4 regions of the Sphingobacterium sp. BS-2 genome follow, and region 3 is predicted to be linked to each of the others. Evidence: riboswitches for the same ligand, from Rfam matches in the RefSeq annotation. Region 3 holds a riboswitch; each other region holds the start of a gene.
What was found. A riboswitch is a leader RNA that binds a small molecule or an ion and turns the genes downstream of it on or off. The one in region 3 is predicted to bind S-adenosylmethionine.
Positions count from the first base shown of each region.

Region 1: linked by a shared signal. The riboswitch ahead of ACK2WI_RS16460 (methylenetetrahydrofolate reductase) and the one ahead of metE (5-methyltetrahydropteroyltriglutamate--homocysteine S-methyltransferase) in region 3 are both predicted to bind S-adenosylmethionine.
Region 2: linked by a shared signal. The riboswitch ahead of ACK2WI_RS06750 (5-oxoprolinase) and the one ahead of metE (5-methyltetrahydropteroyltriglutamate--homocysteine S-methyltransferase) in region 3 are both predicted to bind S-adenosylmethionine.
Region 4: linked by a shared signal. The riboswitch ahead of ACK2WI_RS09620 (O-acetylhomoserine aminocarboxypropyltransferase/cysteine synthase family protein) and the one ahead of metE (5-methyltetrahydropteroyltriglutamate--homocysteine S-methyltransferase) in region 3 are both predicted to bind S-adenosylmethionine.

Region 1 covers NZ_JBIXGO010000021.1:64,056-69,954, reverse strand. The annotation lists gene ACK2WI_RS16475 (UvrD-helicase domain-containing protein) at 1-972, opposite strand, end outside; gene ACK2WI_RS16470 (30S ribosomal protein S16) at 1,184-1,720, shown strand; gene rimM (ribosome maturation factor RimM) at 1,855-2,382, shown strand; SAM riboswitch class I at 2,562-2,662, shown strand; gene ACK2WI_RS16460 (methylenetetrahydrofolate reductase) at 2,710-3,666, shown strand; gene ACK2WI_RS16455 (DUF2723 domain-containing protein) at 3,997-5,899, shown strand, end outside.
Region 2 covers NZ_JBIXGO010000015.1:83,803-89,701, forward strand. The annotation lists gene ACK2WI_RS06740 (DUF937 domain-containing protein) at 1-310, opposite strand, end outside; gene ACK2WI_RS06745 (DUF2891 domain-containing protein) at 377-1,474, shown strand; gene ACK2WI_RS06750 (5-oxoprolinase) at 1,645-1,908, opposite strand; SAM-I-IV-variant riboswitch at 1,970-2,064, opposite strand; gene rpoN (RNA polymerase factor sigma-54) at 2,112-3,575, opposite strand; gene ACK2WI_RS06760 (transglycosylase domain-containing protein) at 3,803-5,899, shown strand, end outside.
Region 3 covers NZ_JBIXGO010000012.1:62,863-68,761, reverse strand. The annotation lists gene ACK2WI_RS05200 (APC family permease) at 1-338, shown strand, start outside; gene metE (5-methyltetrahydropteroyltriglutamate--homocysteine S-methyltransferase) at 403-2,712, opposite strand; SAM riboswitch class I at 2,788-2,886, opposite strand; gene ACK2WI_RS05190 (response regulator transcription factor) at 3,157-3,846, opposite strand; gene ACK2WI_RS05185 (sensor histidine kinase KdpD) at 3,865-5,736, opposite strand; gene ACK2WI_RS05180 (hypothetical protein) at 5,863-5,899, shown strand, end outside.
Region 4 covers NZ_JBIXGO010000017.1:186,522-192,420, reverse strand. The annotation lists gene ligA (NAD-dependent DNA ligase LigA) at 1-1,196, shown strand, start outside; gene dapA (4-hydroxy-tetrahydrodipicolinate synthase) at 1,225-2,103, shown strand; gene ACK2WI_RS09625 (hypothetical protein) at 2,194-2,625, shown strand; SAM riboswitch class I at 2,849-2,962, shown strand; gene ACK2WI_RS09620 (O-acetylhomoserine aminocarboxypropyltransferase/cysteine synthase family protein) at 3,201-4,508, shown strand; gene metX (homoserine O-acetyltransferase) at 4,553-5,614, shown strand; gene ACK2WI_RS09610 (homoserine dehydrogenase) at 5,614-5,899, shown strand, end outside.

The DNA of each region.
Region 1 (5,899 bases), on a different contig from region 3:
CTGTAAGGATAAGATAGCATCCAATGCAGGACGAATGCCTTGCATATATTCATACCTGACAGCTTTTTTATCGTCTAAATAATGCTCTTCATTATCCAACAAGACCAAGAATTTGTCAAATATCTTATCTTGGATATCAGAGGTAGAAACCTTTTTAGGGTCTATGTTGATCTTGCTTGCAGCGACCAGTTTGTTCCTGGATTTGCCTTTCATCTCTGCATCATCCACCCCCAAGCGGCGGTATTCAGATTTGAAGGTTTCTATTCCCTGGACCAAAGCATCCAAAAAAGCATTGGTCTTTTCGTCAATTTCTTTGTTGAGTAAGTTGAATATTCGGTCGGTATCAGCCGAAATCATAAAACTATCAAACTCCTGGAAGTTTTCTGAGAAGATCAATCCAGCCAAGCTCATCAATTGCTGTCTATAATTCCAATTCTCATTCTTGCCGATCTTTTGCTCTGCATAATTGATGATCCATTCCAATAGGTCCGGTCTTTCATCCAGCAGTTGGTTCAACATGACTGTCAGGTCACGCTTCACTTTATTGGTGTTCATCTCGATGGCATAACCTGAATCGAGGTTAAGTTCATAGGTGAAACTTCGGATGACTTTTTGCGAAAAGCCATCAATGGTGCTTACCGAAAAATGGCTGTAATCATGGAGTATCCTTCTATAGATCCGATTAGCTTTTTCCTGGATGCTTTGCGGATCCCATTGTGGATTTTGCTGTAATAGTTGCTGTCTGTACTGCTCAATGTCACTTGCTGTGCTACCGATCGCCAAGCCATGCAGGACCGACATGATCCGACCTTTCATTTCGGCGGTAGCTTTGTTGGTAAAGGTAACGGCAAGGATTTCCCGATAGCTGCTTTCTTTGGATAGCAGTAGTGTCAGGTAATGCACAGTGAGACTAAATGTTTTTCCAGATCCAGCGGAAGCCTTTACAATCCTTAATGGAGCAATTCTTTGCATAAGATGACTATGGTTTGAAGTATCTGAATATCGGTATTATTAGCAGATTACTCAAATCTTTTTCAAGAATATCGGTCGGGAGTAGCCCTTATTTTGAGGATAAAACAGCTTTAAATTCTCTGTTGTATTAATTGATAATACTTTGTATCTTTGCGTCCCCTCCTGCATGTAGCAACGGGGGATATGTTGAATACATAAATAAAGAAAAAACATGGCAACTAAAATCAGATTGCAGAGACACGGTAAAAAAGGAAAACCTTTTTACCACGTAGTAGTAGCAGACGGCCGTTCACCACGTGATGGTAAGTTCATCGAGCGTTTAGGTTCTTACAACCCAAACACTAACCCAGCAACAATCGTTTTGGATTTCGAAAAAGCGTTAGACTGGATGAACAAAGGTGCTCAACCTACTGACACAGTTCGTGCTATCCTTTCTTACAAAGGTGTTTTATACAAAAAACACTTGCAAGGTGGTGTGAAAAAAGGTGCTTTTGATGAAGCAAAAGCTGAAGAACTTTTCACTAAATGGGCTGAAGGTAAAGATGCTCAAATCGAAGGAAAGAAATCAGGCTTAGCGAAATCTAAAGACGAAACTAAGAAAGCTGCTTTAGCTGCTGAAGCTAAGAAAAAAGAAGACAGAGCTGCTGCTATCGCTGCTAAAAACGCTCCTGTTGCTGAAGAAACAGCTGCAGAAGAGGCAGAAGAAGCTGCAGAAGCTACTGAAAACACAGAAGAAACTGAAGGATAATCTCTTCATAAAGTATTCAAAATGGCCGGATCATTCTATGAACCGGCTTTTTTGTTCCCTTTTTACCTTGATTAGCTATCCCTAATCCCTGAACAGAAAAAGAATTCCGTATTTTTGGAAATTAATTTGTGAATATGACGAAAGATCAATGTTTTTATATCGGTTATGTCAGTAAATCCCGCGGATTGAAGGGTGAACTGCAGCTGTTTTTTGAATTTGATAACTATATGGACCTTGATCTGGATGTAGTTTTCTTGGAGATGGACAAGAAATTGGTGCCATTCTTTGTCGAAAAGATCAAATTTCAGAATAATAGCACGGCTTATGTCAATTTCGAAGATGTGGACCATATCGACAAGGCCCAACCGCTCCTTAGAAAGCAAATCTATCTGCCAAATGATAAAATGCCGGTACGTGATCCTGATGATTTTACCTATCATGATCTTGTAGGTTATACCGCCATTGAAGAAACTGAAGGCGAATTGGGCGAGATCACACAGGTCCAAGAAATGCCGCAACAATTTATCGCAACCGTAGATATCGATGGCCGAGATGCCATGTTCCCCCTAAACGAGGATTTTATCGTCGGCATTGACCCCGAAGAAAAGATTGTCGTATTGAACCTTCCCGAAGGTTTGATCGATATGTACCTAGAAGATTAATAAGATATTTTAGATATAGAATGGGCGTTTTTAAGACGCCCTTTTTTTATGATCATACCTAACCCCATCCATTTCCAGATTCCATTTTCCAATTCCCGAAGGCCTCGCTTTCATAGTCATCCGAAAAGTTTTTTCTTTAAACATTTTGAGATTACCTTGCTATTGACGATATTAGCCCTCGCTTATAGAGAAAGGCAGAGGGACTAGACCCGCTGAAGCCTTAGCAACCTGACACCAGTCAAGGTGCTACATTCTACCCCCAAAATGGGAAAGATAAGCCAAAGAATCAGTGTTCACTGTGTTCTCTCTAAGCCTTAATATATTTTTATGAAAATCGTAGATCACATCAAGAACGCTAAAGGCAAGACCTTATATTCTTTTGAGCTGTTACCTCCTGCTAAAGGTCAAGGTATCCAAAGTATCTTCCAAACCATGGATGAACTGATGGAATTCAAACCTCCTTTTATTGATGTGACGTACCATCGTGAGGATTACCTGTACAAACAACATGCAAATGGCTTGTTGGAAAGGGTATCCTATAGAAAAAGACCGGGAACCGTAGCCATCTGTGCTGCCATAATGAGTAAATATAAAGTCGATGCCGTTCCGCACTTGATCTGTGGTGGTTTCACCAAAGAGGAAACGGAAAACGCACTTATCGACCTGAACTTCTTAGGTATCGATAATGTGTTGGTCCTAAGAGGTGATGCTAGAAAAGGCGATGCCGACTTTATCCCGACTGCTGGAGGTCATGCCTATGCTACTGACCTGTTGAGGCAAGTCGTGGACATGAACGAAGGATCTTATCTACATGAAGATATCGGCTCCTCCGAAAAGACCAACTTTTGTATAGGTGTTGCCGGTTACCCAGAGAAACATTTTGAATCGCCAAACTTCAATACCGATTTTAAATGGTTGAAGAAAAAGGTAGAAATGGGGGCTGAATTTATCGTTACCCAGATGTTTTTCAACGTAGAAAAATATAAAGAGTTCGTGACGAAATGTAGGGAAAATGATATCCATGTTCCTATTATTCCAGGATTGAAACCATTGACCACCAAAAAGCAATTGATCACGCTACCAAGGATCTTCCACTTGGATATACCTGAGGACCTAAGTGATGCGGTCGAGGCTTGTAAAACCAATGCCGATGTTAGGCAGGTAGGTGAGGAATGGTTGGTGCATCAATGTAAGGAACTGATCGATTTTGGCGTTCCGGTATTGCACTTCTATACCATGAGTAATCCAGGACCAACTAAAAAGATCGTTGAAAAATTAGTATAATAAAAGAACTGATGCAAAAATAACAGACAAAGGCGAATGATTTCATTCGCTTTTGTCCGTTTATACCGAGGTGATATTTTTATCCCATATTCGGGTCTCATTCGAGGCTTGTTCGAGACATGTTCGAAGATTGCTTGGATAAAATTTTAGTCATATTGCAAGAAATCCGAATGTGGGTAAAACAAAAGCTATTAGTTCTCCCGAAATTCCAGCGATAAATTCGCTGTTTTCGAAAAAGGAGAGCAGCCTGATTCCATGTTAAATTATGTTAATCACGGAAGTGGGAGATAATTCTTTTTTAAATTTAAACAACATTTATCACCTACAATTATGAGCTATAATAAAATCAACAATTTTCTCGGCTGGCTTTGCGGTATCATCGCGTTTGTACTGTATGCATTCACTGTGGATCAATCCATCAGTTGGTGGGATACGGGCGAGTTTATTGCCGCTTCGGACAAGTTGGAAATTGTGCATCAGCCAGGGGCGCCTTTGTTTCTTCTGATCCAGAATCTGTTTTCAAACTTGGCTTTCGGCAATAAGGAGCAAGTTGCCCTTTGGATGAATCTAGGTTCAGCATTTTGTTCCGCCTTGACCATTGTGTTTTTATTCTGGACCATAACGGCTTTGGCTAGAAAGCTTCTTTTGGGAAGGACAGAAGGGAATAGGCTTCAAAACCTGCAGGTTTTTGCTGCTGGGGCTGTAGGTGCATTGGCCTATGCATTTACCGATTCATTTTGGTATTCGGCTGTTGAGTCCGAGGTGTATGCCATGTCTTCATTGTGTACGGCTATCGTGTTTTGGCTTGCCCTGAAATGGGAGAGGAGAGCGGATGAGCCAGATTCCAATAAATGGCTGTTGCTGATTGCCTATGTGATGGGTTTGTCGATTGGGGTGCACCTTTTGAATCTGTTGACTATTCCAGCCTTGGCACTCTTGATTTACTTTAGGAAATCTATTCATGTAACCTGGAAAGGAGCCGCAAAAGCCCTTGCTTGGGGAGTTCTCGCCTTAGCCTTTATCCTTTGGGGAGTCATTCAATATTCCGTTAAAATAGCCGCAGGATTTGATTTGTTCTTTGTCAATTCCTTGGGCATGCCTTTTGGGTCGGGTATTATCTTGTTTGTCTTGCTCTTAGTTTCGGCAGCAGTATTCGGGATTGTATATTCCATCAAGAGGAATAAGCCTATCTTAAATCTCCTGATATTGGGGACTTGTTTAGTGTTCTTCGGCTTCACTTCTTTTAGTATGCTGTTGATTCGTGCACAAACCAATATTTCCCTCAATAACAATGATCCTGATAATGCTTTTTCCTTCTTGGGATATCTGAGTCGGGAACAATACCAATCTGAGCCCTTGTTCAAAGGACCTACTTTCAATTCAAAGGTATTGGATGTCAATGAATCCACTGGTTACAGAAAAGATGCTGAACGATATGAGAAATTTGATAATGTCAAAGGCTATAAATATGATAAGGAAGTTTTGTTCCCGAGGTTGTACAGCCAAAAACATGCTGATTTCTATAAGCAATACCTGAACCTTGCAGATGGTGAAAATCCGACCTTTTTGGATAATATGAAGTTCTTTTTCAATTATCAGGTTGGCCACATGTATTCACGTTATTTCATGTGGAATTTTGTAGGTCGACAAAATGATACCCCTAGCCAAGGGGAATTGACCGCTGGCAATTGGATCTCGGGGATCAATATATTGGATGAATTGCGACTTCCGGGATTGGACGCCATTTCCGAAAGCATGAAAAAAGACCCCAGTAGGAATACCTATTTCTTCCTTCCTTTATTGCTGGGGATTGCAGGTCTGATCTGGCAGGCCAAGCGGAGCAAAAGAGACACAACCATCGTTGGTTTGTTGTTCTTCTTTACCGGATTGGCAATCGTACTGTATTTAAATCAAACCCCATTGCAACCACGTGAGCGTGATTATTCCTATGCGGGATCATTTTATGTGTTTGCCATCTGGATAGGCTTGGGAGTTCTCGGTTTGATTGATTTTATACAAAAGAGGAGCAAACTTTCCATTAAGGCAATAACCTATACCTCTGTGACCTTTGCCATGTTGGCCGGACCGATTTTGTTGGTCAAGGAAAATTGGGATGACCATGACCGTTCTGGTCGCAATATGACCCGAGAAGTAGCAATGAATACCTTGAATTCCTGTGAGCCCAATGCCATCCTGCTTACCTATGCTGATAATGATACATTTCCACTTTGGT
Region 2 (5,899 bases), on a different contig from region 3:
ACTGTTTTACCGTTTCGGTATTTCTACCAAAGATGTGGTTTACAATTTTGTCTTCATCCTCTGAAGGTCCTTGATTAAATAAGCCAGCTAAGTTATCGAAGATTCCACCAGAGTGTTTATCCAATGCATTTTGAATGCCTTGAGCCTGTTCTGGGCTTTTTTGGGCATTATAATTCAAGGCAGACATCATCAATGGGATAGCTGCTGAAACCACCCATTGGGTTTGGTTTTTATCAAGTCCTAATTTTTCTGATATTCCTTCAGTAGCCTGTGAACCAATGCTTCCTGAAATTAAGTCACTAATGTTCATATTGTAGATTGTTATTGTTTATAAATGTTATTTTTATAACTCAAATATATTGCCAATTTTACTAGTATGAAAATAATATGTTCAAACATCTTTTTGCTTGTAGTTCTTTTGTTCCAAGCATGTAATAATGTACCCAAAAAGCAAGATGAAGTGCCATTGGAAGATGTGAAATTGTCTTTCGAATTAGCGCAGCAAATTTATGCTATGCCAACCCATTGTATTGAAGTGGAATATCCTAATAAATTAGGGCAAGTATTGGGTTCTGACTCTGATCTTAAGTCGCCAAAAGCCCTTAGACCAGTTTTTTATGGCTGTTTTGATTGGCATTCTTCTGTACATGGGTATTGGTCCGTAATTAAATTGCTGAAGACTTTTCCTGAACTGGATAAAGATGGAAAAATGAGGCAAGTCCTAAATGCCCATATCACGCCTGAAAATGTGCAAACGGAAATAGCCTTTTTCAATGATAAAAACAATTTAAGTTTCGAAAGGACTTACGGTTGGGCTTGGCTGTTTAAGTTGCAGGAGGAATTGGCAGGGTGGAATGATGAAGATGGCAAAAAATGGAAAGTAGCTTTACAGCCTTTTGTGGATCTATTGGTACAACGCTATATAGAATATCTTCCAAAATTGGTTTATCCCATTCGTGCTGGACAACATGATAATTCTGCTTTTAGTTTATCACTTTCTTTGGATTACGCCAATGCAGTAGGGGATGAAGCTTTTAAAAAGTCAATCCAAGAAAACGCAATGCGTTTGTTCAAGAATGATAAGAACTGTGATCTTGCGTATGAGCCAAGTGGTTATGATTTTCTTTCTCCTTGCTTAGAGGAGGCCTATTTGATGAGTAAATTGATACCTAAGGATGAATATGTAACGTGGTTGAAAGGATTTATGCCAGGTTTGTTTGATCAATCCTTTGAACTAAAACCTGCTATTGTGAAAGATAGGAGCGATGGCAAATTGGTTCATTTGGATGGCCTCAATTATAGCCGTGCTGCATGCTTAGTAGGTATCAGCAAAATAGATCCAAGTCTAGGCCACTTAAAAAGCAATAGTATAGCGCATTTTAATTTTTCTATCCCTAATCTAAGCGCTGAAGATGATTACATGGGAAGCCATTGGCTAGGAACCTTTGCATTGTATGCAATTAGTAGGTATTAGAGAGTATTGAGATTTGAGATATGAATTAGTATTGAGATGTGAGATATGAGTATTGAGATATTAACTTTGCTATATCATTTATTAGTATTGAGATGTGAGTTATGAGTGCTAGGTTAATAACCTTACTATCTCACATCTCACATCTCACATCTCATATCTCAAATCTATTTTCAGCAAATCGGAATTAATTTATTTTCAGCCAATTTTACTGGGACGCTTTGGATTTGGGTGAAGCCGTCTTCGGTGCTGATGATGGCTGAAAGGTCGATACCACGATTGGATAATGCGGATATCAAAGCCGTCCTGAAAGCAGTTTTGTTGGCTCCCCAATTGGATTTTACCAAATCATTGTTTAATACGACTAATTCGTTGGTGGAATAGTGGTGGAATTTCTCCACTAAATGCTGATGTAAGGGTTTTGTTGTGTTCGACATACAATTAATGTTTAAAGGGTTTAACCATAATTGCATTCAGAGGAGTCTTAAAAGACCTTGCAATATTCGTTTATTTTGGCTTGTCGCCCGTATCGATTTACCACCGCGGTGTCTGTCACTCGGTTGGTATTGCATCTGCAATTCTGAATACTCTACAAACTTAGTAGATTATATTTTAATATGCAAGTATCTAATAAAAAAAATTATAACTCTTTTCTCAATCGAGCAACAGGGATGTTCATGGCCTCACGATATTTAGCTACTGTTCTACGCGCGATGGAATAACCTTTTTCTTTGAGGATCTCGGTTAGTTTTTCATCGGCTAGCGGTTTTCTCTTATCCTCGTTAGCAATACATTCTTCCAAAATTTTCTTGACCTCTTTGTTAGAGACTTCTTCGCCTGATTCTGTTTGGATAGCTTCAGAGAAGAAAGATTTTAGTAAAAATGTACCGAATTCGGTCTGAACATATTTGGAGTTGGCAACACGGGAGACTGTTGAAATGTCCATTTCGATCTTATCGGCAATATCCTTTAAGATCATCGGTTTCAACATCCTGTCATCACCAGTTAGGAAATAGTCGTATTGATATTCCATGATGGCATTCATGGTTTTCAATAGGGTTTGCTGTCTTTGTTTGATGGCATCGATAAACCATTTGGCGGAATCCAGCTTCTGTTTAACAAATTGAACCGCTTCACGCATCTTCTTGTCGTTCTTTTCGGCCTTTTCATAGTGTTCAAACATTTCTTGATAGGAGCGGGATACACGAAGCTCAGGAGCGTTTCTGCCGTTTAAGGTCAGGTGCAGCACGCCATCGTTGTTTGAAATATGGAAATCTGGGATAATCTGCAGTTGTTTACCTGCGACAGCACCTGAATCACCTGGTTTTGGATTCAGCTTTAATATTTCATTTACAATTTCCCTAAGCTCTTCGGAATTAACTCCTAATTGCTTTTCGATTTTATCGTAATGTTTCTTTGTGAACTCGTCCAAATAATTTTCAACGACTAACAAAGCCTGTTGGATAATAGGATTGCTCTGGTCTTTTTTACGTAGTTGGATGGTCAAGCATTCCTGAAGATTTCTAGCACCAATCCCCGGAGGATCAAAGCTTTGGACAATCTTTAGCATCTCTTCAACCTCATCTTCTTCGACAATGACATTTTGCGAAAAGGCTAAATCATCAATCAAGGAGAGGATAGGTCTTCTTAAATAGCCATCATCATCTAAAGAGCCGATGATTTGTTGGCCTAGAACATAGTCTTTGTCAGAAAGTGCTAATAAATCCAGTTGATTTTGGAGGTTTTCGAAGAAGGAGTCTTGAACAGCGATGGGGATTTCTTTTTTACCATCTTCATCATCATGGTCATAACCACCACCATAATCCTTATAATCGTCTTCTTGGATGTACTCGTCTACGCTGAATTCATCATCGTAGCTATTGTCTTCCATGTTGAAGTCGTCATCAGGGTCTTTGTCTGGGTATTCTTCGACAGGGTCGTTCATGTTGGTCAAACTACCATCTTCCAAGGCAGGATTCTCTTCAAGTTCTTCTTTGATGCGGGCATCTAATGATACAGTAGGTACCTGAAGCAATTTTATGAATTGAATTTGTTGCGGTGAAAGTTTCTGTAATAATTTTTGTTGTAGTGTTTGCTTTAACATGTCCCCGAATAATAAATCACGTAAAAATAGGGAATTATATTTAATAAGGTAAAGATGTTGTAAACAAAAGATAGTTTAGGTACAGTTTTTGCTATTATAAGTATCGGAAAAACAGCCTAGTTAAAAACCAAAAAACTCATTTGTTAAAATTCGTTAATTTTCATTTCAAGCTTCATTTTTGGGCAAATTGATATGATTTTTTCCAAAGTTTTGTTCATATTTACCGTATGTTTAAACGAGTCCGGAACAAATTTTTGCGTATCGCACTGATTGTTATTTACTTTATTATCTTATTTACTTGCGCGGTACAAATTAACTTCCTAGGCTTGTTCGGATCATCGCCTACCAAAAAAGAAATATTGTTGCCTGAACTAAATGTTTCTTCAGAGTTATTTACAGCGGACTCTGTTTTAATTGGTCGTTATTATAAGCAAGACCGTGATCCAGTTCCTTATGATAGTATTTCTCCCAATATCGTTAATGCCTTAATCGCTACTGAAGATGTTCGTTTTAGAAAACATCATGGGGTGGATTTTATTGGTTTGTTTGGAGGAGTTTTTTCAACCTTAAGTGGTTCTGACCGTGGTGCAAGTACTATTACCCAACAGCTTGCCAAGAATTTATATAGAACTCGTTATAAAGATGCTCAAGGTTTGCTTGGTAAAATCCCAGGAATTGGTTTGTTGGTAACAAAGTACAAGGAATGGATGACCGCCTTCAAATTGGAGAGCAAATACAGTAAGGAAGAAATCTTGACGATGTATCTGAATACCGTTTCATTTAGCAATAATGCCTACGGAATTAAATCAGCATCGGTTCGGTATTTTGATAAGCTGCCAAGTGAAGTCACTGTAAATGAAGCTGCCGTTTTGGTGGGAATGTTGAAAGGGACTACCTATTATAATCCAATCCGAAATCCTAAAAATGCTTTGCAACGCCGAAATGTCGTTCTGAACCAAATGGAAAAAGAAGGCTATTTGAAGAAGGATGAGGTGGCTAATTTAAGTAAAGATTCATTAGGCTTGAACCTGAACAATCAAGAAGTACGAAATTCTAACGATTCATACCTAAGAACAGCCGTTGAAAAATGGTTAGAGGATTGGGGCGAAGAGAATGAGATCGATATCTATACCAGTGGTCTGAAGATTTATACCACCATTGATTCCAGGATGCAGAAGATAGCTGAAACAGTTGTGGCAACGAAGATGAAAGAATTGCAACAGCGTTTGGATAATGTGTGGGGGAATGAGTTGCCATGGAGAGATAAGGAAGGAAATGTTATTCCTAATTTCTTGGAAGATCATGCGAAAAAGCTTCCTATCTATGCTTCATTGATGAAAAAGTACAATGATGAGGCCAAGGTCTTTGAGGAATTGAACAAGAAAAAATCAATGGAAGTCTTTACCTGGGATGGGATGGAAAAGGTGGATTATTCGACCATGGACTCCTTAAAGCATTACTTGACCATGTTGAATACCGGTATGATGGTCATGGATCCCTATAACGGGAATATTAAAGTCTGGGTCGGTGGTATAAATCATAATTACTACAAATTTGACCATGTAAACCAAGCGAAAAGACAGGCAGGTTCGACCTTCAAACCATTTGCTTATGCAGCAGCTTTGGAATCTGGGCTAGCCCCTTGCGATAAATTCACGGATAAGCCCGTGAAAATCGAATTCATAAATAATAAGGGTGAGCATGAAATATGGGAGCCAAAAAATGCCGATTGGTCATTTTCTCATAGTGACTTGTCGCTAAGACACGCAATGGCTCGTTCTTTAAATACAGTTACGGCTCAGATCACGGAAAAGGTTGGATGGGACAAAGTCGTTGAGATGGCCCACAAATGTGGTATTGATAGCAAATTAGAGTCTGTGCCGTCAGTTGGTTTAGGTTCAAATGATGTTTCTGTTTTTGAAATGGTAAGGGGCTATAGCACTTTCATGAATGAAGGAAAGCGCACCGAGCCAGTACTTGTTTCAAGAATTGAAGATAAAGACGGAAAGGTATTGGCTGAATTCAAAACCAGTACTAAAGAAGCGATTACTGCTGAAAATGCTTGGTTGATGGGTTATATGCTTAGAGGGACCATCGAAGAATCCGGAGGTACTTCGCAGGCATTGTGGGAATGGGATCTTTTTCAGGATGAGAATCAAATCGGTGGGAAGACTGGAACCTCTTCGGATTATGTTGATGGTTGGTATATGGGAGTGACAAAAGATTTGGTAGCTGGCGTTTGGGTAGGTTGTGATGAACAAAGTATCCACTTTAAGAGTTCCGCGACTGGGGAAGGATCTAAAACAGCTTTGCCGATCTATGCG
Region 3 (5,899 bases):
AAAGGTCCTTGTGGTTTCAGGGAATCTGGGCCTCGCTATTGTGTTTGAGCGGACAGTACGGGAACCTATTGGATATGGTGTCCTTTGTGATCGTGATATTCTATATGATCACGGTGTTGGCGATGATGTATCAACGTTGGAAGAGACCGGACTTGGAAAGACCCTATAAAACATTTCTGTATCCCATTCCTCCATTGGTTTATCTATTGATCGGGACAGCATTCTGCTTGTTGTTGATCTTGTATAAACCACAATATACTTGGCCGGGCTTTATCTTGATCCTAATGGGGGTGCCGATCTATTATTTTGCGAATCGAAGGAAACCTAATATAAAATAAATAACAAGTAAAAGGCCGAACAAATTATTGCTCGGCCTTTATTATTATAAATTACTAATGTTGCTTATTCAGCTCTTAGGATTTTGGCAGCTTCTACCATTGATTCTAAGGCAGCTTTGGTTTCTGGCCAAGCACGAGTTTTCAGACCACAGTCAGGGTTTACCCATAATTGCTCTGCAGGAACTACTGCTTTTGCCTTGCGTAATAAGTTAACCATTTCTTCTGTGCTAGGAACACGAGGAGAGTGGATATCATATACACCTGGACCGATATCATTTGGATATTTGAAATCTGCGAAAGCATCTAACAATTCCATTTGGGAACGAGAAGTTTCGATCGTGATCACGTCAGCATCCATAGCAGCGATATCTTGGATAATATCGTTGAACTCAGAATAACACATGTGCGTGTGGATTTGCGTATCATCATCAACATTGGATGAAGAAACACGGAATGCACGTACAGCCCAGTCTAAGTATTCTTGTTGATCAGCTTTGCGTAGAGGAAGACCTTCACGGATAGCTGGCTCATCAATCTGGATGATTTTGATACCTGCTTTTTCCAAAGCTTGAACTTCGTCTAAGATAGCCAAAGCGATTTGGTAAGTAGTTGTAGAACGAGGTTGGTCGTTACGAACGAATGACCATTGTAAGATCGTTACAGGACCTGTCAACATACCTTTTACTGGACGGTTAGTCAATGATTGTGCATAAGCAGACCAACGAACAGTCATGTCTTCAGGACGGTAAACATCACCAAAAATAATAGGAGGTTTTACACAACGAGAACCGTAAGACTGAACCCATCCGTTTTGAGTGAATGCGTATCCAGCTAATTGCTCACCGAAGTATTCCACCATGTCATTACGTTCGAATTCACCATGTACCAATACATCGATGTCTAGGTCTTCTTGTAGACGGATAGTTCTTTCAGTCTCAGCAGCGATTTCTTTATCGTATTCTTCTTGAGAGATAGCACCTTTTTTCAAGTCAGCTCTCCATTTACGAACATCTTTTGTTTGTGGGAAAGAACCGATTGTAGTGGTAGCAAATCCTGGAAGGTTGAATTTAGCTTGTTGAGCTTCTTTACGAGCATTGAAAGTAGAAGTACGCTTAGCATCTTCATCAGTGATGTTGCTAACGCGGTTTTTAACCTCAGGTCTGTGGATCAATGGAGATGTACGGCGGCTTTCAGCAGCTTCTTTGTTTGCTTCGAAACGTTTTTGGGTTTCAGCATCCACTTCACCTTCAGCCAATACAGCTAGGTCTTTTACTTCAGCTAATTTCTGTTTAGCGAATGCTAACCAGTTTTTCACTTCAGCAGGTAGAGACTCTTCATTGTTCTCATTGTCTAGATCAAATGGAACATGCAATAAAGATGAAGAAGGAGCAACCCATACGCGGTCTTTTCCTAAAGCATCAACTGCTTGTTTGATTTTTTTCAATGAGTTTTCGTAGTCGTTTTTCCAAATGTTACGGCCTTCAACCACTCCTAAAGAAAGGGTTAGAGAAGCAGGAACTTTGGATAATATAGTGTCAAGTTGGTTTTCACCACGAACTAAGTCAAGGTGTAACGCATGCACAGGAAGATTAACAGCGATGTCTTCGTTGTTTCCTAGTGCCTCGAAGTAAGTGGCAACGATTAATTTAATGCCTTTGGCAGCAGCAGCTAACTTTTCGAAAACTTTTCCGTAAAGTGCTTTTGTAGCATCATCGATATCCAAAGCCAAGAAAGGCTCGTCGATTTGAACATATTTTGCGCCAGCATCAGCAAGTTTAGCCAAGATCTCTTCGTATACCGGAAGTAATCTGTCGATTAGATCGATACGGTTAAAACCAGCTTCTTTTTCTTTACCTAGCAATAGGTAAGTGATAGGGCCAATCAGGACAGGTTTAGTTTCGATACCTGATTGTTTAGCTTCATTGTATTCGCTTAGGAATTTCTCTGAAGTCAGTTTGAATTCTTGGTTTTTCACGAATTCAGGAACGATATAGTGGTAGTTGGTATCAAACCACTTCGTCATTTCCATAGCAGTTACATCCACGCCACCTTCTTGGAAACCACGAGCCATCGCAAAATATAAGTCTAGGTTATATTGGCGATCGATTTTGTTCAAAAGGGAGTTGTAACGAGCCGGGATAGCTCCAACAGTTAAGGATAAGTCTAGGACTTGGTCATAGAATGAGAAATCATTAGATGGGATCAGTTCGATGCCAGCATCTTTTTGAGTCTTCCAATTGCTTTCACGGATTTTAAGTCCAGCCTGCAATAATTCTTCCGCGCTGATTTTCTTTGCCCAGTAAGCTTCATTAGCTTTCTTCAGTTCACGGAAAGCACCCACACGTGGGTAGCCTAAATTGTTTGTTAATAGCATATAGTTCTCTACTAAATTAAATAAATTTCAATAAGTCTTTTTGCTAAGAGAAGGCTACCTAGGATTCCTGTAACCAGCTTATCTTTCCCAATCGGGGTAGAATGTAGCACCTTGTCAAGAGACAGGTTGCTAAGGCTTCATCGGGTCTAGTCCCTCTGCCTTTCTCTATAAGCGTCGGCTAAGTTATGGATAAGATTTTTATTTTCCAAGGAAAAAGATTTTTAGATATGAGAATTGAGATATGAGAAAGCGAGGGGTTTCAATATTTTAGTTCTTTGAGTATGAGAGAAATCATGGTTTAAAAGTAGATGGATAGAATTCTATCAAAAAAGGGGCAAAAATACTTTTGCCCCTTTATATATTTTGATTTTGTATATGTTTAAAATATCAAGCATTGGTGTTGCTAATATCTCATATCTCACATCTCTTATCTCACATCCATCCTTAGCTAACCAACAACTTATACCCCTTGCCATGCACATTGACGATCTCCACGTTTGGATCTTCTTTGAGGTATTTTCTTAGTTTACTTAAGAATACATCCATGCTGCGGCCGGTGAAGTAGTTGTCATCATGCCATATTTTGATCAAGGCTTCTTCGCGGGTCAAGACATCGTTTTTCTTAAGACAAAGTAAGCGCAGTAATTCGGCTTCTTTGGTAGAAAGTTTTTGTTGCTGACCTTTGTAAGAGATGATCTGGCTGGTATAGTCGAAGAAGTAATCACCGATTTCAAACTTGTCCGATACCTCTTCTTCTTTGTCCTTGGAAGCTCTTTTTAATAGCGCATTTATTCTCAATAAGAGTTCTTCTACACGGAAAGGCTTAGTGATATAGTCATCACCACCTAGTTCGAAGGCTTGGGTTTTATCCTCCATCATTCCTTTTGCCGTAGCATAGATGATAGGTACCGTTTGATTGATCTTACGGATATCCTTACCAAGGGAGAAGCCGTCTTTTTTGGGCATCATGACATCCAAGATGCAAAGGTCAAATTCCTCTTTGCGGAAGGCATCCATTCCTTCTTGACCATCTGTACAAAGTACGACGTCAAATTTTCCTTTTAATTCAAGATAATCCTTCAGTAATTCGCCCAGATTAGGATCATCTTCTGCTAATAATATCTTTTGATTCATACTTTTCTCTTTCTTATGTTATGCTACTTCCTTGGATGCGTCCTTTAAAGGAAGAGTTACTTCAAATTGTGTGCCTTTATCTTTTTCGCTTTTAACGGAGATTTTTCCGTTCAGTCTTTTGATGATATCGTTAACATAGCTTAGACCTAGTCCGAAGCCTTTCACGTTGTGGATATTTCCCGTAGGTATGCGATAGAACTGATCAAATATCTTTTCCTGTTGGTCCTTGGTCATTCCCATGCCCTTGTCTGCAACGGATATTACGATAGTGTTCCCTCTATTAAAAGTCTTAAAAGTGATTTCTGGTTTTTCTTGAGAGTATTTAATTGCATTATCCACCAGGTTGAACATCACATTGGAGAGGTGAAGTTCATCACCGACAACCAGGTCATTTCCTGCTGATATGTCGATGTTCAGGGTGCCATCGGCCTTGTCCATCTGTAGGCGCATGCTCTCTAGGACCGCATTGGCCAAGGAGTTGATATGCACATTGGTGCGCTCGATTTTTAAGTTTTCTTTCTCCAGTCGGGCGATGTTCAGCACGCGTTCGATATGCGAGCCTAAACGGACGTTTTCATCGTAGATAATGTTTGCTAGTTTATTGACACGCTTGCCATCTGCTGATATTTCAGGGTCACGCAAGGACTCGCTGGCGATCATGATGGTGGCAACCGGTGTTTTGAACTCATGGGTCATGTTGTTGATGAAATCGGTTTTCATCTCTGACATCTTCTTCTGCTTGAAGATGATGCTCAGGGTATAGGCAAAACATCCAATCAATAGCGCTAATAAGGCCAGGATGGTCGGGAATAACCAATAGCCCATGGTTTCAGCAATTATCCCGCCTTTGTTTGGGAAATGTATGCTGAGCTCACCTGGCGCATTTCCTCGGTCACCTTGGAATAGCCTAGCGGTATAGATCAATGGATTATTGACTTCCTTGAGTTGCTCGTTGTTGAATTGATAGACCCCTTGGAAAACGGGCATTTTATTGAAATCCTTGATCTCCATAACGAAGGAGGATTTAATGCCTCTTTCTTGAAGTTCATGGATCAAGAGATTGACGGTTTTCTTGCCGTTGATACGTTCCGCCAATGGTCTTTTGGATAATTCCATACCCATGGCAACATCAGCAATTACAGAGCTTTTCTTGCCCCCTAACATGGCGATGGTATCATATAGCGTTGCGGCTTCCGATAGGCGCTGTCCTCGCAGGTTATTGAGTTTGATCTCCAGTTCTTCGATCTTAGATAAGGTCTTGGAATCATAGCGGGGAGGGAGGGTCCTGATCTGGTAGGCAATTGCTTCTGTGGAAGGTGGGTTGAATACGGGGATCAGGTATCGGGTGCTATCGTCTTTTTGGGCAACCCTGGGAACTACTCTGATGGCTTCCACATTGGTGAACTCTCCAATGGTGTTGTCCGAGGTAAGTCCTTGTTCCAAGGTAATTCGCACAAGGTGCTTGTATTCTTTTCTCTTTAAATAAGTTTCATAGAAATCATTGCTGATAGGGACAGCAGGGAATTGCTGGTTCAGTTCTCTTTCCAAGAAATTGAATCTGGTGGTATGCGCAAAAGCCCTTCTCTGCAAGGTCTTGATGCTGTCTTGATATTGAAGCTGTAGAGCAAGGATCTTCTCGTTCTTTTGGATACGTTCTTGGTCAATCCTGAACTTCTCTTGGTTCAAGCGTTCCTGCTCCCTTGCGAAATCATAGATTTCTTGGCGTTCGATTTTATTGGCCACGGCCGATAAGGAGGCCTTGACTTCCTCATCAAATAGTTTGGACTCCTTGATAAAGGATTCCCGCACAAAATAATATTGCATCGCCATTACGCCAATCAGCGCAATGGACATAAGCCAAATAATCAATGCAATACTTCTTTTTTTCATTTGTTACAAAAGTAATAAGGGAAAACAGCTAATTTTCTCATTTAACACATTTTAACAGCAATATTTTAGCTTTTTTAGCAGAATAGGATTTCCTTTGTTAAAGAATTATGACTTAAGGCACTGATTATGAAAAAATTCATCTTGATTTCTATCTTATTGTTGA
Region 4 (5,899 bases), on a different contig from region 3:
CTAGGCATCAATTATCCTATGAGATCGACGGAATCGTGATCAAAGTAAATGACTTTGCTCAGCAAGAAGAATTAGGCTTTACAGCTAAATCTCCGCGTTGGGCAATCTCTTATAAATTCCAAGCTGAGCGGGTTGAAACTATTTTGAACAGCATCAGCTATCAGGTTGGAAGAACTGGGGCAGTGACCCCTGTGGCAAACCTAAAACCAGTTTTATTGGCAGGAACAACTGTGAAGAGAGCCTCTTTGCATAATGCCAACGAAATCGAGCGATTGGGACTGCATGAGCATGATACGGTCTTTGTAGAAAAAGGTGGCGAGATCATTCCGAAGATTATTTCAGCAAATGTTGAAAAACGTCCCGAAGGAGCAAAACCATTTGTATACCCTACTCACTGTCCGGAATGTAATACAGCCTTGGTCAGGGAGGAAGGCGAAGCGGTACATTATTGTCCGAATGAGGATGGCTGTAAACCACAGATCGTTGGCAAGCTGCAGCATTTCATCGGCAGAAAGATGATGGATATACAAGGTTTAGGCGATGAAACCATCGAAACCTTTTTCCGTTTGGGATTAATCAGAAAGATTTCAGACATCTATACACTGAAGGATAGAGAATCTGAATTGGTCGGCATAGAGCGATTTGGGCAGAAGTCCATAGACAATATGCTGAAAGGCATAGAACAATCGAAGAACAAGCCATTTGAGAAAGTATTGTTTGGCTTGGGGATCCGACATATCGGTGAAACGGTTGCGAAAAAATTAGCGCAGCATTTCAAGAACATCGATGCGATCCGTTCGGCTACGGTAGACGAGATCCTTTCCGTTCAGGATATAGGATTGCGTATCGCCGAAAGCATCAATGCTTATTTGGTCAATCCGGAGCATTGGGAAGAGATCGAAAAACTTAGAGCGATGGGCTTGCAGTTTGAAATCGAAGAGAAAGAAGTACAATTGGCAGGTGATAGCCTTTCAGGCAAGACCTTTTTGATATCCGGTGTTTTTGCGGATCATTCCCGAGAAGAATTGACGGAACTGATAGAGTCGCATGGTGGTAAAATGTTGAGCAGTATTTCCTCAAAACTGAATTATTTGGTTGCAGGAGACAAGATGGGACCATCCAAATTAGCGAAGGCTGAAAAGCTTCAGGTTCCGATGATTTCGGATGTTCAGCTGCTGGCGATGATCAATAATTAAGAAAAAATTAAATAAATACACATAAACGATGAACGAGCTTCAAGGTGCGGGAGTAGCATTAGTCACTCCATTTCACGCAGACGGCACAGTAGATTACGAAAGCCTCGGCAATCTGATAGATTTTCAGATTGAGGGAGGCATTGATTATTTGGTTTCATTGGGTACCACTGGCGAGACAGCTACCCTAACCCAAGATGAACGAAAGAAGCTGTGGCAATTTACTTCGAAGCACGTCAATAAACGTATTCCATTGGTAGCTGGTATTGGCGGAAACAATACCTATGAAATTGTTGAACAGATCAAGAACTTCGAAGTCCTGGATTATGTGGCAATCCTTTCGGTTTCTCCATACTATAATAAACCTACGCAAGAAGGAATTTACCAGCATTATAAAGCGATTGCGGAGGCTTCCAAGCTTCCTATCATCCTGTATAACGTACCGGGACGTACAGGCAGCAATATCAGTCCGGCGACCACAGTACGTTTGGCAAAGGATTTCAAGAATATCGTGGCAACCAAAGAGGCCTCAGGGAATTTTGCGCAATTCAGTGAGATCCTTCGTGACAAACCCAAGGAATTCCTGTTGATTTCTGGGGATGATCCTGTTACATTGCCGATGATGGCGATGGGTGCCGCTGGAATTATTTCGGTGGTTGGCAATGCCTACCCAACCAAAGTTTCTGCCTTGGCTCATTTATGCCGCGAAGGAAATTATGTGGAGGCCAGAGCCATTCATTTGGAATTATTGAAGATCATTGACCTTTGTTTCATTGAAGGAAATCCAGCTGGTGTAAAATACATCTTGGAAAAGAAAGGCATTGGCAAAGACCATGTTAGGTTGCCATTGGTTCCGGTAAGTGATAAAACCAAAGCAGCCATAGATGCAGAGATGCAGCTACTAGGTTAAAAAAAATATAAGGTTGGCAATGAAAATTCGCCAACCTTTTTTATTTTTAGGTATTCTTTTTGTTACCAAATAGAAACTGAATCAAAAAAAATGGAAACATCAAACCAACAACCTAGCACTAAGGGTTCAAAGTTCAAAAAATTCATTAGCTGGTTTTTACTCATCCTATTTCTAGCCTTTGCTGGATTTGTTTATTTCAAATATTATTTTGTATTTGGAGAAGGCGTTAAATCTGGGGTTTTGAATTATGCGGTAAAAAAGGGAAATTTATTCAAGACTTATGAAGGTAAGCTTATCCAAGAGGGCATTCGTTCGCAGAAGACCGGCACTGGGCTGTCGAGCAATGAGTTTGAATTTTCCATTGAAAACGATTCAGTTTTCCATATCTTGGAACTGAATAGCGGAAAAGCTTTCGACCTACACTACAAGGAATATCATGGTGTTTTGCCTTGGCGAGGAAATACAAGATATGTAGTGGATAAAATTATACAAATGCGTGATGCGAAGACAACTACTTTTTAGTTGATCGGAAAAACATATCAGAAAAAAATTGGGGCTTCAACCGACGTTAGAGAAGGGACTAACAAAGGTTGAAGCCCTGGTCTTTATAGGGAAATTTAGTTTTGTGGGATGCCAAAGAATAAACTTTTCAGAAAAAGATTGCAAAATTAAATTTCGTGAACTATATTTGCGGAGTACTTCGATAGTGGTACGCTAATCATTACCTCTCTAAAAAGATGGTCTTGATTTATAAAGAAGTGGCGAGAGACTGGCTCAATGACCCACTGGCAACCTTCAATAAGGATTGAAAAGGTGCCAATTCCTGTCCGAGGCAATAAAGCCCAGGAGCATATAAATGAAATAGACTATGACTTCAAAATTTTCAAAATCGGAATTAGTATATCTTGTTGGAAAACCAGCAACAGATTCCAGTATTCAATTTATTTCCAGCTGTATTATTTGCATTGCCCGAATGCGATAGTCGTCCCTATGTTCAAGCACTAAGCACTAGTGCAAAAATTTAGTACCGACGACCAGAAACACAGCAAGGAGAGAATCATCTATTCAATTTACTAACATCTATAATCAACATAAAAATGGCAGACAACAAGAATCTTAAATTTGAAACACTACAAGTGCACGCAGGTCAAGACGTAGACCCTACAACTGGATCAAGAGCATTACCTATATATCAGACTACCTCATACGTTTTTGAAAATGCAGAACATGGAGCAAACCTTTTTGCCTTGAAGCAATTTGGTAACATCTATACCCGGATCATGAATCCTACCACGGATGTTTTCGAAAAACGTATCGCAGCTTTAGAGGGTGGTGTTGCAGCGGTTGCTGTTTCTTCAGGACAGGCAGCCCAATTCCTAGCTTTGACCAATATCCTTGAATCCGGAGAAAACTTTGTTTCAGGATCCAATCTATATGGCGGTACTTACAATCAGTTCAAGGTTTCTTTTAAGAGATTAGGCATTGAAGCAAGATTTGCTGAGGATTCAGATCCTGATAAAATTGAAGCATTGATCGACGATAAAACAAAAGCGATCTATGTGGAAACGATTGGGAACCCTAGTTACAATATCCCCGATTTCGAACGCATCGCATCGGTTGCTAAGAAACATGACCTACCATTGATCGTAGACAATACTTTTGGTGCCGGCGGTTATTTGTTCAAACCATTGGAGCATGGTGCTAACGTGGTGGTGGAATCGGCAACAAAATGGATCGGTGGACACGGAACTAGTATTGGTGGTGTGATTATCGATGGTGGAAACTACAACTGGGGGAATGGTAAATTCAAACAATTCTCGGAGCCTTCTGAAGGATACCATGGTTTAGTATTTTCCGATGTATTCGGTGAAGGTGGACCATTTGGAAACATTCAATTTGCTATCCGCGCTCGCGTTGAAGGATTAAGAGATTTCGGTCCTGCCCTATCTCCATTTAACTCATGGCTTTTGGTGCAAGGTCTGGAAACTTTGTCGCTACGTGTACAACGCCATGTTGACAATACCTTGGAAATTGCACAATGGTTGGAAGCACATCCTCAAGTTGAGCAAGTAAGCTACCCAGGATTGAAAAACCACCCGTACCATCAGAATGCACAAAAATATTTGAAAAACGGATATGGTGCGGTATTATCATTCACCATCAAAGGTGGAGTTGATAAGGCGAATGAGTTCATCGATTCATTGGAATTGATCAGCCATTTGGCGAACGTAGGAGATGCGAAATCCTTGATTATCCATCCTGCGGCAACGACACACCAACAATTGAGTGCAGAAGCGCAGAAAGCAGCTGGAGTAGCTCCAGGTCAATTGAGGCTTTCGGTGGGTATCGAGCACATCGACGATATTAAAGCAGACTTAACACAAGCATTTGACAAAATCAAGTAAGTGGGGGCTTAACTGATTTTTTAGGAGGAAGATAATTAAAGAGAATGAGTGTAAAGACTTTCGGATATAGCCAAGACTTCGAATTAGAGAGTGGAAAAAAACTGGCAAATCTACAGATAGCCTACCATAGTTATGGTCAGCTAAATGAGGATAAGTCCAATGTGATTTGGGTATGCCATGCCTTGACTGCAAATTCAGATGTTTTTGACTGGTGGCCAGGATTATTTGGCGAGAATGAATTATTTAATGATAAGGATTATTTTATAATCTGTGCCAATGTATTGGGCTCACATTATGGGACGACGAATCCCCTATCCATTGATCCTGACACCAACCTACCCTATTATTCAGACTTCCCTCAATTCACGATTAGAGATATTGTTAAAGCACATGGACTATTAGCTGATCATCTAGGGATCCAAGAGATCAACACCTTGATTGGAGGATCTCTAGGCGGTCAACAAGCTTTGGAATGGACCGTATCCAAAACCATAAAGATCCATAATCTAATAGCCATCGGCACGAATGCGTTTTTCTCGCCTTGGGGAATCGCATTCAATGAAAGCCAACGCCTAGCTATCGAAGCAGACGCAAGTTTTAAAGAGAAAAAGGATGATGCCGGCTTGAATGGTCTAAAGGCGGCCCGCAGTATGGCATTATTGTCCTATAGGACTTACAATGCCTATGGAACGACCCAAGTGGAATCGGACCATGATAAAACGGATGCTTACAAGGCATCCTCCTACCAAGCCTACCAAGGCGATAAATTAGTCAGAAGATTCAATGCCTTTTCCTATTGGTATTTGACCAAGGCGATGGATAGCCATCATCTAGGCAGAGGCCGTGGTCAGGTGGAACAAGTACTAAATTCCATTGAAGGGGTAAATACCCTGATCATTGGTATTCCATCGGACGTGCTATTCCCTCCTCAGGAACAGGAATTCATCGCGAAGCATATTCCTAATGCGGAATATTATGAACTGCACTCCTTTTTTGGACATGACGGCTTCTTGATCGAAACTAAAACCCTGACTCAAGTTATAGGCAACTTTCTTGAGAAACATAATACAAAAGCAGAAAATCACTTAAATTTAATTAAAGAATAATGAGTAAGAAACTTACCATCGGGATGTTTGGATTTGGTGTGGTGGGACAAGGTTTATACGATATCATAAAGACAAAGAACCTAAACTTAGAAATCAAGAAATTTGTTATCAAAAACGCAGACAAAAAAAGGACCTTGCCTGCGGAATTGTTTACCACAGATGCCAATGCTATTCTAGAAGATCCTGAAATCAATACCGTGGTGGAATTGATCGATGATGCCGAAGCTGCTTTTGAGATTACAAAAAGAGCACTGACAACAGGAAAGAATGTTGTTTCTGCCAATA